Linked DNA regions of Variovorax paradoxus. The protein of the gene in region 2 interacts with the protein of the main gene of each other region in a pairwise test. Links are inferred from orthologs where the notes say so. Each region holds a gene or a part of one and is shown on either strand. Other genes may lie near its edges. The genes, in order: AACL56_RS04950 and AACL56_RS00660.

Evidence for each region.
Region 1: the proteins of AACL56_RS00660 (region 2) and AACL56_RS04950 interact in binary tests that used the Escherichia coli proteins (3 or more experiments, as listed by UniProt). The link is inferred for Variovorax paradoxus from one-to-one orthologs.

The regions. Positions count from the first base shown.
Region 1 is NZ_LR743507.1:1,060,861-1,067,353, reverse strand. Bases 2,508-5,229 are described here. They hold AACL56_RS04950 (PTS sugar transporter subunit IIA), read right to left. Parts: upstream 4,242-5,229; coding sequence 3,774-4,241; downstream 2,508-3,773. Other genes in these bases: AACL56_RS04940 (ATP-dependent helicase), read right to left, coding at 5,133-5,229; hpf (ribosome hibernation-promoting factor, HPF/YfiA family), read right to left, coding at 4,439-4,768; hprK (HPr(Ser) kinase/phosphatase), read right to left, coding at 2,669-3,628; fur (ferric iron uptake transcriptional regulator), read left to right, coding at 2,508-2,569. Outside these bases: AACL56_RS04975 (MotA/TolQ/ExbB proton channel family protein), read right to left, coding at 1-518; dapB (4-hydroxy-tetrahydrodipicolinate reductase), read right to left, coding at 559-1,401; AACL56_RS04965 (outer membrane protein assembly factor BamE), read right to left, coding at 1,500-2,060; more of fur, read left to right, coding at 2,150-2,507; more of AACL56_RS04940, read right to left, coding at 5,230-6,493. UniProt on the Escherichia coli protein: Seems to have a role in regulating nitrogen assimilation.
Region 2 is NZ_LR743507.1:130,135-137,171, reverse strand. What follows is about bases 2,085-5,350. They hold AACL56_RS00660 (DUF4118 domain-containing protein), read left to right. Parts: upstream 2,085-2,390; coding sequence 2,391-5,150; downstream 5,151-5,350. Other genes in these bases: kdpE (two-component system response regulator KdpE), read left to right, coding at 5,155-5,350; AACL56_RS00665 (hypothetical protein), read left to right, coding at 2,244-2,375; AACL56_RS00670 (hypothetical protein), read left to right, coding at 2,085-2,254. In the rest of the region: potassium-transporting ATPase subunit KdpB, read left to right, coding at 1-1,155; potassium-transporting ATPase subunit KdpC, read left to right, coding at 1,280-1,879; more of AACL56_RS00670, read left to right, coding at 1,892-2,084; more of kdpE, read left to right, coding at 5,351-5,853; AACL56_RS00650 (hypothetical protein), read right to left, coding at 5,856-6,296; AACL56_RS00640 (zinc-binding dehydrogenase), read right to left, coding at 6,950-7,037. UniProt on the Escherichia coli protein: Member of the two-component regulatory system KdpD/KdpE involved in the regulation of the kdp operon. KdpD may function as a membrane-associated protein kinase that phosphorylates KdpE in response to environmental signals.

The DNA.
Region 1 (6,493 bases), 930 kb from region 2 along the record:
ACCAGCGCCTCGCCCACCGGGCCGGCCACCTTGTCGATGGTGAAGCCGCCGGTCTGCCCGGCAATGCCCGACAGCGCGCCGTAGATGCCCCACACCGTGCCCAGCAATCCGACGAAGGGCGCCGTGGCGCCGACCGTGGCCAGCAGGATCTGGCCGGCCTGCAGGCGGCGCAGGGCGCCATGCAGTGCGTCGCGCAGTACACGGGTCAGGCGCTGGTTGCGATCGACAACGGCACCCAGCGTGCCTTCGGGCGCGCCCGTGGCGACATGCCGGATGGCCGAGACCGCGGGCGACACGAGCGTCGCCCTGTCGAAGGTCTTGAGTTTCTGCTCGGCGTCGGCCAGCGTGGACGACTGCCAGAACGCAGCGATGCTGCGCAGCACGTCACGGGTGCCGCCGCGCAACAGCCAGGCCTTCCAGAAGATGATGACCCAACTCGCGATCGACATCGCCAGCAGCAGCGCCGCCACCGAACGGCTGACGCCGTCGCCATGGGTCAGCAGTTCGAGCACGCTCATCGGCGGTGGTCCTTCGGTTCAGCGCAGGCCGGGCACGTCTTCAGCGAAGACCCAGCACGTCGTACATGTCGAACAGGCCGGCGCGCTGGGCGGCCAGGAATCGCACCGCGCGCAGGCTGCCCTGCGCGTAGGTGGTGCGGCTCGACGACTTGTGGGTGATCTCGATGCGCTCGCCCGTGCCGGCGAACAGCACGGTGTGGTCGCCCACGATGTCGCCGCCACGGATGGCCGAGAACCCGATGGTGGAGGGGTCGCGCTCGCCGGTGATGCCTTCGCGGGCGTACACGGCGCATTCCTTCAGGTCGCGGCCCAGCGCGTCGGCGATGACTTCGCCCATCTTGAGCGCGGTGCCCGAGGGCGCGTCGACCTTGTGGCGGTGGTGCGCCTCGATGATCTCGATGTCGTAGCCGGTGGACATGGCCTTGGCCGCCATCTCGAGCAGCTTGAGCGTGACGTTGACGCCCACGCTCATGTTGGGCGCCATCATGATGGCGATGTCCTTGGCGATCTCGGCGATCTCGGCCTTCTGCGCGTCGCTGAAGCCCGTGGTGCCGATGACCGCCTGCACGCCGAGTTCGCGGCACACCGCGAGGTGGGCGAGCGTGCCTTCGGGGCGGGTGAAGTCGATGAGCACCTGCGCGTTCTTCAGGCCAGTGCGCAGGTCGGACACGATCGGCACGCCGCTGTCGAAGCCGAGGAAGGCGCCCGCATCGGTGCCGAGCGCGGGACTGCCGGCGATGTCGAGGGCACCGGCGAGGTGGCAGTCCGGCGCGTTGCGCACGGCCTCGATCAGCATGTGGCCCATGCGGCCGGAAGCGCCTGCAATGGCGACGCGGCGCGGCGCGGAGGTCGAACTGGAACTGGCGGAGGTGGATTCAGTCACGCGGATTCAATCATGTAGGTACACGGGAACACGGGACGGAGCACCGCCTGACTCGGCGGGCCCCGCCCGCTACGGCTGTCTTGTGGCTGCCGATGCGCTCAGCGCGCCGCTTCGAGCGGGGGGTAGGCGGCCGGCAGCGGCGGGAGGGAAGCCTGTGCGTCGGCGGAGTCGGCCTTCTTCTCGTCCTTGGCAGGCGCGAATTTCTTGAGCTCGTCTTCCGTGGCCTCGAGCGGCGGCACCTTGCCTGATTTCTTGCGGGTGTCGAGCGTGGCGACGAAGTCTTCTTCGCTGGGCATCTCGTCGCCTTCGAAGCGGTCCATGAGCTCGCCGTTGAAGAACACGGTCAGGTGGCGTTCCTGCGGGTCGACGCCCTGGCGGCGGATGGTGAACACGTAGTCCCAGCGGTTGGCGTGGAAGACGTCGGTCAGCAGCGAGGTGCCGAGGATTTCACGTACCTGCTGGCGCGACATGCCGGGCTTGAGCGCCGCGACCTGTTCCTTCGACACGAAATTGCCCTGCACCACTTCGACTTTGTAAGGAGTCACGGCCGACAGCGCGCCACGCGTGCGTTCGCTGAAACCGCTGCAGGCACCGAGGCAAAGCGTGGCGGCCACGGCGGCGACCAGCAGCCAGGGACGGCGTTGGAGAATGGCAGGCATGGGAGGAAAAGGGGGTAGCGATATGATCGGCCATTGTAGCGGCAGCCCTTTTCAGGGCCTTTGCCGCAGCCCAGGGCGCAGGAATCAACATGGCCAACATCGACGAACTCAAGAATACCGGCCTCAAGGCCACATTGCCACGCCTGAAGATCCTCGAGATCTTCCAGACCGGCAGCCAGCGGCACATGACGGCGGAAGATGTCTTCCGCGTGCTGCTCAACGAACACTCCGACATCGGCCTGGCCACCGTCTACCGCGTGCTGACCCAGTTCGAGCAGGCCGGCATCCTCGAACGCAGCCATTTCGAGAGCGGCAAGGCGGTCTACGAGCTGAACGAAGGCACGCACCACGACCACCTGATCTGCACCTCGTGCGGCAAGGTCGAGGAGTTCTACGACGCCGAGATCGAGCGCCGCCAGCAGCTGGTGGCCAAGGACAAGGGATGGATCCTGCAGGACCACGCCATGTCGCTGTACGGTCTTTGTGGAGACTGCGTCAAGAAGCGTTGATCGCGCAGCCTTTCGCTTCGCTTCACTGCGCGTGACCCGGACGGGAGCGCAGCTCCTCCGTGTGACCGCCCGCCGGCAGCCGCCCTTCACGCGGCCTGCTCAGTCCCCGTCTCGGGAGTTTTCCATTGCCTTGTGGTGGCGCGCCACGAAGTCGGCATAGGTATCGATGCCGCGCAGCTGCAGGATCGAGTTGCGCACCGCCGCCTCCACCAGCACGGCGATGTTGCGCCCCGCCACCACCTGGATGATGACCTTGCGCACCGGGATGCCCAGCACGTCCTGCGTGAGCGGCGCCGAGGGCATGCGCTCGTAGTCGCGCTCGAAGCTGTCGCGCCGCACCAGGTGCACGATGAGCTTCAGGCGCATCTTCCGCCGCACCGCCGTCTCGCCGAAGATCGCGCGGATGTCCAGCAGGCCGATGCCGCGCACTTCCAGCAGGTTCAACAGCAGGTCGGGGCAGCGGCCCTCGATCGTGTTCTGGTTGATGCGGTAGAGGTCGACCGCGTCGTCGGCCACGAGGCCATTGCCGCGCGAGATCAGCTCCAGGCCGAGTTCGCTCTTTCCGAGCCCCGACTCGCCCGTGATCATCACGCCCATGCCCAGGATGTCCATGAACACGCCGTGCATCGAGGTGCGCTCGGCGAAGTGCTTGGACAGGTAGGCGCGCAACAGGTCGATCACGAAGGCCGACGATTCCCGCGTGGCGAAGAGCGGCAGCTGCGCGCGTTCGCAGATCGACAGCAACTCGTCGGGCGCGGCCTGGCCGTCGGCCAGCACCAGCATCGGCGGCTCGAGCGTGACGATGCGGGCGATGCGCCGGGCGCAGTCTTCCTGGCTTCCACGCGTCAGGTAAGCCACCTCGCGGGCGCCCAGGATCTGCACGCGGTACGGATGGATGTAGTTGAGATAGCCGACGAGGTCGGCAGCGGACTGCGCGCGGCTGATGACCTCGGGATCGAACTGGCGTTCGGACGCGCCGAGCCCTGCGAGCCATTCCCAGCGGAGCGATCCGCGGAACTCCTCGAACATGGCATCGGCGCTGATGACGGTCGGCTTCATGCGTTCAATGGATGGCGCTCAGCGCAGGGTTTTTGCGTTGCGCAGAATACCGTGGAACCGGCTTTGCCGGGCCACCGGTATTGCCCCCCGGCAGGCGGTTGGCGAAGCGACACGAAATGCGCGCAGCCTGGGGGCGAGCCACAGGTTAGGCGATCTGCGTCGACTGCCAGCCGGCGATCAGGCCGTGCAGGGCGGCCGCGTCGGTGCTGGACTTGATCTGTTCGCGCAGGCTGGCGTCGCTCAGCAGCTCGGCGATTTCAGAGAGGATTTCGAGGTGCTTCTGCGTGGCCGCTTCGGGCACCAGTAGGAAGATCAGCAACGCAACGGGTTGCTCGTCGGGTGCATCGAAGCCGATGGGATTGGCCAGCTGGAACACGGCGGCCATCGGTGCCTTCAGGCCCTTGATGCGGCCATGCGGAATGGCGACACCGTGGCCCAGACCGGTGGAGCCGAGGCGCTCGCGCGCGAACAGGCTGTCGGTGATGAGGGCACGGCCCAGGCCGTGAAGGCTCTCGAACAGCAAGCCGGCTTCTTCGAAAGCACGTTTCTTGCTGGTGGCGTCAACGCTCACGAGCACTTGAGCGGGCGGCAGGATGGACGCGAGGCGATTCATGGTGGGTGCAGAGCGGGGGCGATTATGCACCCGCTTGGTAAAAACCCCCAGTCCCTCTATCTACTTTCTGTCTACATGTTGCCCGAAGGCCTCGCCGGCCCTCTGTAAGTGCGACAAATTGGCCAAAGCCCTACCTTCGCACTCGGACAAAGCAAAAGGCCGCCCGAAGGCGGCCTGGCAGGAGCCGGGGCTCTTGTTTACATCAGGCGCTTGGGCGCCGCGTGATGGTGGTCCTGCAGGCGATCCTTGTGGCGCACCACCTGGCGGTCGAGCTTGTCGACCAGTTCATCGACTGCAGCGTAGAGATCAGCGTGGCTCGACTCCGCGAACATGTCATTGCCCTTGACGTGGATGTTGCACTCCGCCCTTTGGCGGCGTTCCTTTTCCTTCTGCTTTTCCACCGTGAGGATCACCTTGACGTCGACCACCTGGTCGAAGTGGCGGGTGATCCGGTCCAGCTTGCTCGTGACGTAGGTGCGCAAGGCAGGTGTGACGTCGAGGTGATGACCGCTGATCGTCAAATTCATGAATGACCTCCTGGAATTGACGGTTGGGGAAATGACCCCGCTCCGGAATGAAGCGTGGCCGGGGAACTCTGTGTACGTAGGGGGTGGGAAGGGGAAACGGAAGGGATTCTGTTGAATCGGGAGACGGTCGATTCACTATGCCCAAGCTGTCACGGTATTGCAATACCAGGGTTGCCCGGGCGGCCTGCACTTTCCGCACCGCTCTTTAAGCGCTCGCGAATCCATAGCACGACAGGCACACCAGTCCTGCGCAGCGGCCGCATGCACGCATGTGTTTCAGCACGAAAGACGCGGTGACCCTGTCGGCCGAAGGGCCGAAGGGGCTGAAGTCGCGATGGGCGGATGGACGAGGCCAGCCGAGGGCTCAACGCCAGGCCGCGCGCATCCGGTTGCGCAGGTCGATCACCGCGCTCGGCGGCGGCACTGCGGGCGGGCGCTCCGGTGGCGGCGGCCATGTCTGCTGCTCGAAGCCTGCAAGGTCTCCGTCCGCGATGAAACGCGTGCGGTTGGCGTACAGGTGCCGGTCGCCGCGCGCCGCCTGCTGCGTGACGTAGAAGCGCTGCGGCACCAGCAGGTGCAAATGGTCGCGCGCGCGGGTCATCGCCACGTACAACAGCCTGCGCTCTTCCTCCAGTTCCTGCGCGCCCTGCGCCACGTCGGCCGGCATGCAGCCGTCGACCACGTTGAGCACGTGCACGGAGTTCCACTCCTGCCCCTTGGCCGAGTGGATGGTCGACAGGATCAGGTAGTCATCGTCGAGCAGCGGCGGGCCCGGCCGGTCGCTGGTGGCCTCGGGCGGGTCGAGCGTGAGCTCGGTGAGGAAGCGCTCCCGCGAGCCGTAGCCGGCCGCCAGGCGCGCGAGTTGTTCCACGTCGGCGCGGCGCACGCCGGAGGTGTCTTCGTACAGCCGTTCCAGGTGCGGCTGGTACCAGTTCATCGCCACCTCGACATCGGCCGGCCACTTGAGCGCGGGCTCGCGCAGTGCCGCATAAGCCGCAGCGAAGTCGGCCCACTGCGCGCGGGCCGCGGAAGGCGGCACGAAATCGCGCACCGCCGCGGCCGGGTCGGCGGCCGTGTCCATGGCGTCGAGCAGCCGCGCGCCCGTGGCCGGCCCGATGCCCGGAATGAGCTGCGTGACGCGAAAGCCCGCCATGCGCCCGCGCGGGTTCTGCGCGAAGCGCAGCACCGCGAGCAGGTCCTTCACGTGCGAGGCTTCGAGAAACTTCAGCCCGCCGAACTTGACGAACGGGATGTTGCGGCGCGCCAGTTCCAGCTCGAGCCCGGCGCTGTGCGACGAGGTGCGGAACAGCACCGCCTGCGACTTGAGCGCCAGCCCGCCCTCGCGGTGCGCGAGCACCTTGTCGGCCACCCAGCGCGCCTGCCCGGCCTCGTCGGGCACGAGCACCAGCTGCGGCTTGCCGGCCGAGGGCTTGTCGGTCCACAGCGTCTTGGCGTGCCGCTCGGCCGCGTGCGCGATCACGCGATTCGACACGTCGAGGATGGGCTGCGTCGAGCGGTAGTTGCGCTCCAGCGTGACCACGCGCGCCTGCTGCGTGAACTGCGACGGAAAGTCCAGGATGTTGCGCACCGTGGCGCCGCGAAACGAATAGATCGACTGCGCGTCGTCGCCCACCACCGTCACCCCGCGGCCGTCGGGCTTGAGCGCCAGCAGGATCGAGGCCTGCAGCTTGTTGGTGTCCTGGTATTCGTCGACCAGCACATGGT
Region 2 (7,037 bases):
CTGCTCGACAAGACCGGCACCATCACGCACGGCAACCGCCAGGCCACGGCCTTCCTGCCCGCGCCCGGCGTCACCAAGGCCCGCCTGGCGCGCGCCGCCATGTTCGCCTCGCTCGCCGACGAGACGCCCGAGGGCCGCAGCATCGTCGAGCTGGCCCGCCGCGACGGGCTGGACACTACCCCTGTTGACGGCGCGCGCTTCGTGCCCTTCACCGCGCAGACCCGCATGAGCGGCGTCGACCTGCCGGCCGCGCCGAACAGCCTCGACACCGACGACATCCTGCTGCGCAAGGGCGCGGTGGAAGCCGTGCGCCGCCACGTCGAGGCGCTCGGCGGCGCGATGGCGCCCGAGGTGCTGCGCGCGGCCGAAGAAACCGCGCGCCGCGGCAGCACGCCGCTGGCCGTGGCCGAAGGCAACCGCGTGCTCGGCGTGGTCGAGCTGAAGGACATCGTCAAGACCGGCATCAAGGAGCGCTTCGCCGAGCTGCGCCGCATGGGCATCAAGACCGTGATGATCACCGGCGACAACAAGCTCACGGCCGCCGCCATCGCCGCCGAGGCCGGCGTGGACGACTTCCTGGCCGAGGCCACGCCGGAGGACAAGCTCGCGCTCATCCGCCAGCACCAGGCCGAAGGCCGCCTCGTGGCCATGACCGGCGACGGCACCAACGACGCGCCCGCGCTCGCGCAGGCCGACGTGGCCGTGGCCATGGGCAGCGGCACGCAGGCCGCGAAGGAGGCCGGCAACATGGTCGACCTCGACTCCAACCCGACCAAGCTGCTGGAGGTGGTGGAGACCGGCAAGGCGCTGCTCATGACGCGCGGCTCGCTCACCACCTTCTCGATCGCGAACGACGTGGCGAAGTACTTCGCGATCATTCCGGCGATCTTCATCTCGACCTACCCGCAGCTGGGCGCGCTGAATGTGATGCGCCTGGCGAGCCCGTCGTCGGCCATCCTGAGCGCGGTGATTTTCAACGCGCTGGTCATCGTGTTCCTGATCCCGCTGGCGCTCAAAGGCGTGCGCTACCGGCCCGTGGGCGCCGCCGCGCTGCTGCGCCGCAACCTGGCCATCTACGGCCTGGGCGGCCTGCTGGTTCCCTTCGTCGGCATCAAGCTGATCGACTGGCTGCTGGTCGCAGTCAGGCTGGTATGACCCCCAGGCTTCGCGCACTTCGTGTCGCTTCTCTTCCCCCCTTGCAGGGGGCAACACCGGTGGCCCGGCAAAACCGGTTCCACGGTGTTTCCCGAAGCATTCAGCCCATTGAAAGGCTCTGACCATGAACAACATCTTTCGTCCCGCGCTCGTGCTCTTCGTGCTGCTGAGTGCGCTCACCGGCCTCATCTATCCCATGGCCGTCACCGGCGCCGCCAAGGCCGTGTTCCCCGCACAGGCCGACGGCAGCCTGGTCGTGCTCGACGGCACCACCGTGGGCTCGAAGCTCATCGGCCAGAACTTCAGCGACCCGAAGCATTTCTGGGGCCGTCCTTCGGCCACCGCGCCGCAGCCCTACAACGCCAGCGCCTCGGGCGGCTCCAACCAGGGTCCGCTGAACCCCGCGCTGGCCGATGCGGTGAAGGCGCGCGTCGAGGCGCTGCGCGCGGCCGACCCCGGCAACACCGCGCCGGTGCCGGTCGATCTCGTCACTGCATCGGCGAGCGGGCTCGACCCCGACATCAGCCCGGCCGCGGCGCAGTACCAGGCGGCGCGCGTGGCACGCGTGCGAGGCATGCCGGTCGAGCAGGTCGATGCGCTGATCGCCAGGAACACCGAGGCGCCGATGTGGGGCCTCCTGGGCGAGTCGCGCGTCAACGTGCTGGCGCTGAACATCGCGCTCGATGCGGCTTCGGGTTCCTTCAGCCCCTCGGCTGCGCGTTGAGGAGAAACACGAATGGCCTATGCAGCCTACAGAGAACACCCCGGCGCGCTGCGCTCGCACGCACCCATGACCGCGAACAGCGGCAGCCCGTTCCATGTGCTGGACGTCACCGTCTGCTGCGCCGACGCACTGCGCGTGCGCCGCAGCATCGCCGGCTGCCCCGACGCGGGCGTGGTGCGCTGCGAGCCGCTGCTGCACGCGTGCTGCTCGCAGGAGAGCGACGCACCCTGCGTGCGCCTGATGATCCGCCTGCCGCTGGCGCGCTACGCCGACGTGCTGCACCGGCTCATCGAATGCGTGCCCTCCGGGGAGATCGGCCGGCTGGTGAGCTGGCGAGAGCATCTTGCGCGCTGCGGCTTGCGCCATGGTCACTGAGCTGCTGCTGGCGCTGCTCGCCATGGCGGCGTTCTTCGTGCCGCTGGGCTTCGCATGGTTCGTGCTGTCGCGGACCGCGCGGCGCCATGCCGGCCGCCGCAAGCGCCGCCCGATGCGCTAACCTGCGCGCCACCCCATGAACGACGCACTTCGCCCCGACCCCGACGCGCTGCTGGCGCAGTTGCGCAGCGACGAGGCGCGCGCGCAGCGCGGCAAGCTGCGCATCTACTTCGGTGCCAGCGCCGGCGTGGGGAAGACCTGGGCCATGCTGAGCGCCGCCCAGCGTGAGCAGGCCGCCGGGCGCGACGTGCTGATCGGCGTGGTCGAGACGCACGGCCGCAGCGAGACCGCCGCGCTGCTCGCGGGGCTCGGCGCACTGCCGCTGCGCGAAGTCCCCTACCGCGGCCGCACGCTGGCCGAGTTCGACCTCGACGCCGCGCTCGCGCGCAAGCCCGCCGTGCTGCTGGTCGACGAGCTGGCGCACACCAACGCCCCCGGCTCGCGCCATGCCAAGCGCTGGCAGGACGTGCAGGAGCTGCTGGCCGCAGGCATCGAGGTGTGGTCGGCGCTCAACGTGCAGCACCTCGAGAGCCTGAACGGCACGGTCGGCGCCATCACCGGCGTGCGCGTGCACGAGACCGTGCCCGACAGCGTGCTCGACGAGGCCGACGAGGTCGTGCTGGTCGACGTCACGCCCGACGAGCTCACCGCGCGGCTGGCGGCCGGCAAGGTCTACCTGCCGCAGCAGGCCGAGCGCGCGGCGCAGAACTTCTTTCGCAAGGGCAACCTCATCGCGCTGCGCGAGATCGCGCTGCGCCGCACGGCCGAGCACGTGGAAGACGACGTGCGCGGCTGGCGCGTGGAGCAGTCGGGCGCGGCCGGCGGCAACGGGAAGGTCGCGGGGCTGCAGGCCTGGAACACCTCGGGGGCGATCCTCGCGTGCGTCGGCCCGCACGAAGGCGCCGCGCAGACCGTGCGCACCGCGGCTCGGCTCGCCGGGCAGCTCAACGTGCGCTGGCACGCGGCCTATGTCGAGACGCCGAGGCTGCAGCGTCTGGCCGCGGCGGAGCGGGACCGCATCCTGGCGGTTCTCAAGCTGGCGGAAGAACTGGGTGCGGCCACCGCGGTGCTGACCGGCTCCGACGTGGCGGAGCAGCTCGCCGGGCAGGCGCGCCGGCTCAACTGCGCGACGCTGGTGCTGGGCCGCTCCACGCCGGCCACCGGCTGGCGGCGCTGGTGGCCCGGCGCGGCGCAGTCCCTGCAGGTCGCGCTCGCGCGGCACGCGCCGGCGCTCGACATCATGGAAGTGGCGCCTGCCGACAGCTCGCGCCGCCTGTCGCGTGCGCCGCTCGAAGGCGCGCGCATCGACAGCGACGACCACGAGAAGGCGCCCACCCATTGGCCCGCCTATGCATGGGCCGCGGCCACCAGCATCGCGCTCACCCTCGTCTGCATGCCGCTGACCGGCGTGCTGGAGCTGTCGAACATCGTCATGCTGCTGCTGATCGGCGTGGTGGGCGTGGCGATGCGCTTCGGGCGCGGACCATCGGCACTGGCCGCCCTGCTCAACGTGGCGTCCTTCGACTACTTCTTCGTGCCGCCGCGCATGTCCTTCGCGGTGAGCGACGTGCAGTACGTTCTGACCTTCGCGATCATGCTCGGCGTCGGCCTGCTGGTGGGGCAGCTCACGGCGGGCCTGCGCTTCGCGGCGGGCGTATCGACCAGCCGCGAGCGGCGCGCGCGTTCGCTGTTCGAGCTCACGCGCGAACTCTCCGCCGCGCTCGAGAGTTCGCAGGTGGTCGCGCTCGGTGCCGCTGCGGTGCAGGGCCACTTCGGCGGCCATGCGCTGGTGCTGGTGACCGATGCCGCCGACCAGCTCGTGCCGCCGGCGGATGCACCCGAGGGTTTCGATGCGCAGGTGGCCGACTGGGCCTTTCGCCACGGCCAGAGCGCCGGCCTCGCGACCGCGACGCTGGCGGCGCAACCCTGGCACTACGTGCCGCTGCAGGCGCCGATGCGCGTGCGTGGCGTGCTGGCGCTCGCGCCCGCGCAACCGCGCTGGCTGCTCATTCCCGAGCAGGCGCAGCAGCTCGACACGCTTGCGCGGCAGATCGCCATCGCGCTGGAGCGCGTGCACTACGTCGAGGTGGCGCAGCAGGCGGTGGTCGAGATGGAATCGGAGCGCCTGCGCAACGCGCTGCTGGGCGCCATCTCGCACGACGTGCGCACGCCGCTCACCGCGCTCATCGCACTGGCCGAATCCCTGCAGACCCTGCCGGCCGAGGAGCATGCCCAGGCTGCGCGCGCCATCGTCGCGCAGGCGCACGAGCTGCATGCGCTGGTCAACAACCTGCTCGACATGGCACGGCTCGAGAGCGGCATCGCGGGCGGCGCTGTGAACCTGCGGCGCGACTGGCAGTCGGTGGAGGAAGTGGTCGGCTCGGCGATCCGCGCCGCGCGCACCTCGCTCGGCGGCACCGTGGTGCAGACCGCGCTCGATGCCGACCTGCCGCTGGTCGAGTTCGATGCCGTGCTCATCGAGCGCGTGCTGGTCAACCTGCTGGAAAACGCCACCAAGTACGGCGCGCCGCCCATCGTGGTCGGTGCGCGTGCCGAGCCGCGCGCGCTGGTGCTCACGGTGCGCGACCACGGACCCGGCTTGCCTGCCGCGCTGCTGGGCCACGAGCAGACGCTGTTCGACAAGTTCACGCGCGGCGAGCCCGAGTCGGCCACGCCGGGCGTGGGCCTGGGCCTGGCGATCTGCAAGGCGGTCGTCAGTGCGCATGGCGGCGACATCTCCGCCGGCAATGCACGCGGCGGCGGGGCAGAATTCACGGTCACCCTGCCCCGCCGCGAACCGCCCGAACCGGTCGAGGCCATCGAAGTCGCACCCTGAAGCCATGCCCCAGCCCACCGCCATCGTGATCGAGGACGAGCCGCAGATCCGCCGCTTCGTGCGCGGCGCGCTCGAGGCCGAAGGCTGGCTCGTGCACGAGTCCGGCACGTTGCGCGACGGCCTGGCCGCGGCCGGCACGCGCCAGCCCGACCTGCTGGTGCTCGATCTCGGCCTGCCCGACGGCGACGGCGTCTCGCTGATCCGCGACGTGCGCGGCTGGTCGGCGGTGCCGATCATCGTGCTGTCCGCGCGCAGCGACGAGGCCGACAAGATCGCCGCGCTCGATGCCGGCGCCGATGACTACCTCACCAAGCCCTTCGGCACCGGCGAACTGCTGGCGCGCGTCCGCGCCAACCTCCGCCGCCCGCGCGCCGCGGGCGGCGGCGGCGACGAGCCGGCCGAGGCGGTCTTCCGTTTCGGCGAGATCGAGCTCGACCGCGCCGCGCGCCTGGTGCGCCGCGCGGGCGCCGAGGTGCACCTGACGCCCACCGAGTACCGGCTGCTGTCGGTGCTGGTGGCGAACGCGGGCCGCGTGCTCACCCAGCGCCAGTTGCTGCGCGAGGTGTGGGGCCCGTCGCACACGGACCAGAGCCACTACCTTCGCATCTACATGGGTCATCTGCGGCAGAAGCTCGAGGCCGATCCGGCACAGCCGCGGCATCTGCTGACCGAGACGGCGGTGGGCTACCGTCTGGTGGTCTAGGGTCAGAGGCAGCCCCACAGGTACACCGACTTCTCGCTGGCGGCTGCCTCGCTCGCGAGCCGCTGCAGGTCGTCCACCACGGGCTGCAGCTCGGCCGGATCGCATGCCAGTTCTTCGGTGCCCGCCCAAGCTTCCAGCACGGCGGCCTGCGATTCGGGTTCGAGGCGGGCCAGCAGCGTCGTCAGCTCGTCGGGAAAGCGGTTGAGCCACGCTTCGTTGTCCTCGCCGATCTCGATGTACTCGAGCGCGTGCCGGTCGACGTCCCAGTCGCTGCCTTCCAGGATCGCCCAGAGCGTGGTGATCTCGAGATCGGTGAAGCGCTTGTACTGCACGGGGTCGAGCAGTTCCTCGATCTCGTCGCCCTCGTCGGGCTCCTCGATGCGGTTGGCGTAGCGCAATGCCTCCTCGGGAGTCGCGACGAAGAAATCCGAAAGTATTCCCATCTGTTGTCCTCTGGCGGTTGAACGTGCGGGCCATTACACCCGTGCGCCGCGTCGGCAGTTTGACGCAACGGTGACGGATGCCGCGCTGCGCCGGGGAGCCTCGCGTTGCGCACCGCCATGCGCAGAGGGTCGACGTGCCAACGCACGTCGCGTCGCATCCGGCCCACAGGGCCCGGCGCGCGGCTTGCCTCCGACACAGCAAGCCGACACAATCCGCGCCATCATGAAATTCACGCAAGCCATCGAAGCAGGCCTCGTCGCCACCTGACACGCCCTCGATCGCGCCATTGCGTTCGGAAGGCGTTGCCTTCCGGTACAGAAAAACCCCGGCAGGCCTCGTCCCTCCGGGGTTTTGTTTTTTCCTCGCTCCATCGCACAACACGCCATGGTCCGCGGGCAGACGGTGCGCGGCAACGCCGCCGTCATCGAAGCGCATGTGCCGCTGAAGGAGATGTTCGGCTACATCGGCAACCTGCGCGCGCTGTCTTCGGGCCGTGCGCAGTACACGATGCAGTTCGACCACTACGCGGTGGCGCCTGCGAGTGGAGCGGCCACGCTCATGAAGAGCTGATGGCCATGTGAAAGGGCGGTCCGCAAGGGCCGCCCTTTTTTTTGTTGCATCGGCGGGATCGCGCCCCGCGCGGGGCGCAGGTTCAGGCCGCCACGCCCTTGTTCGGATTCAGCAGGAACTTCTCGCCCGTCGCCTGCTTGCCGTACACCCCGATCGCGTCGAGCTGCAGC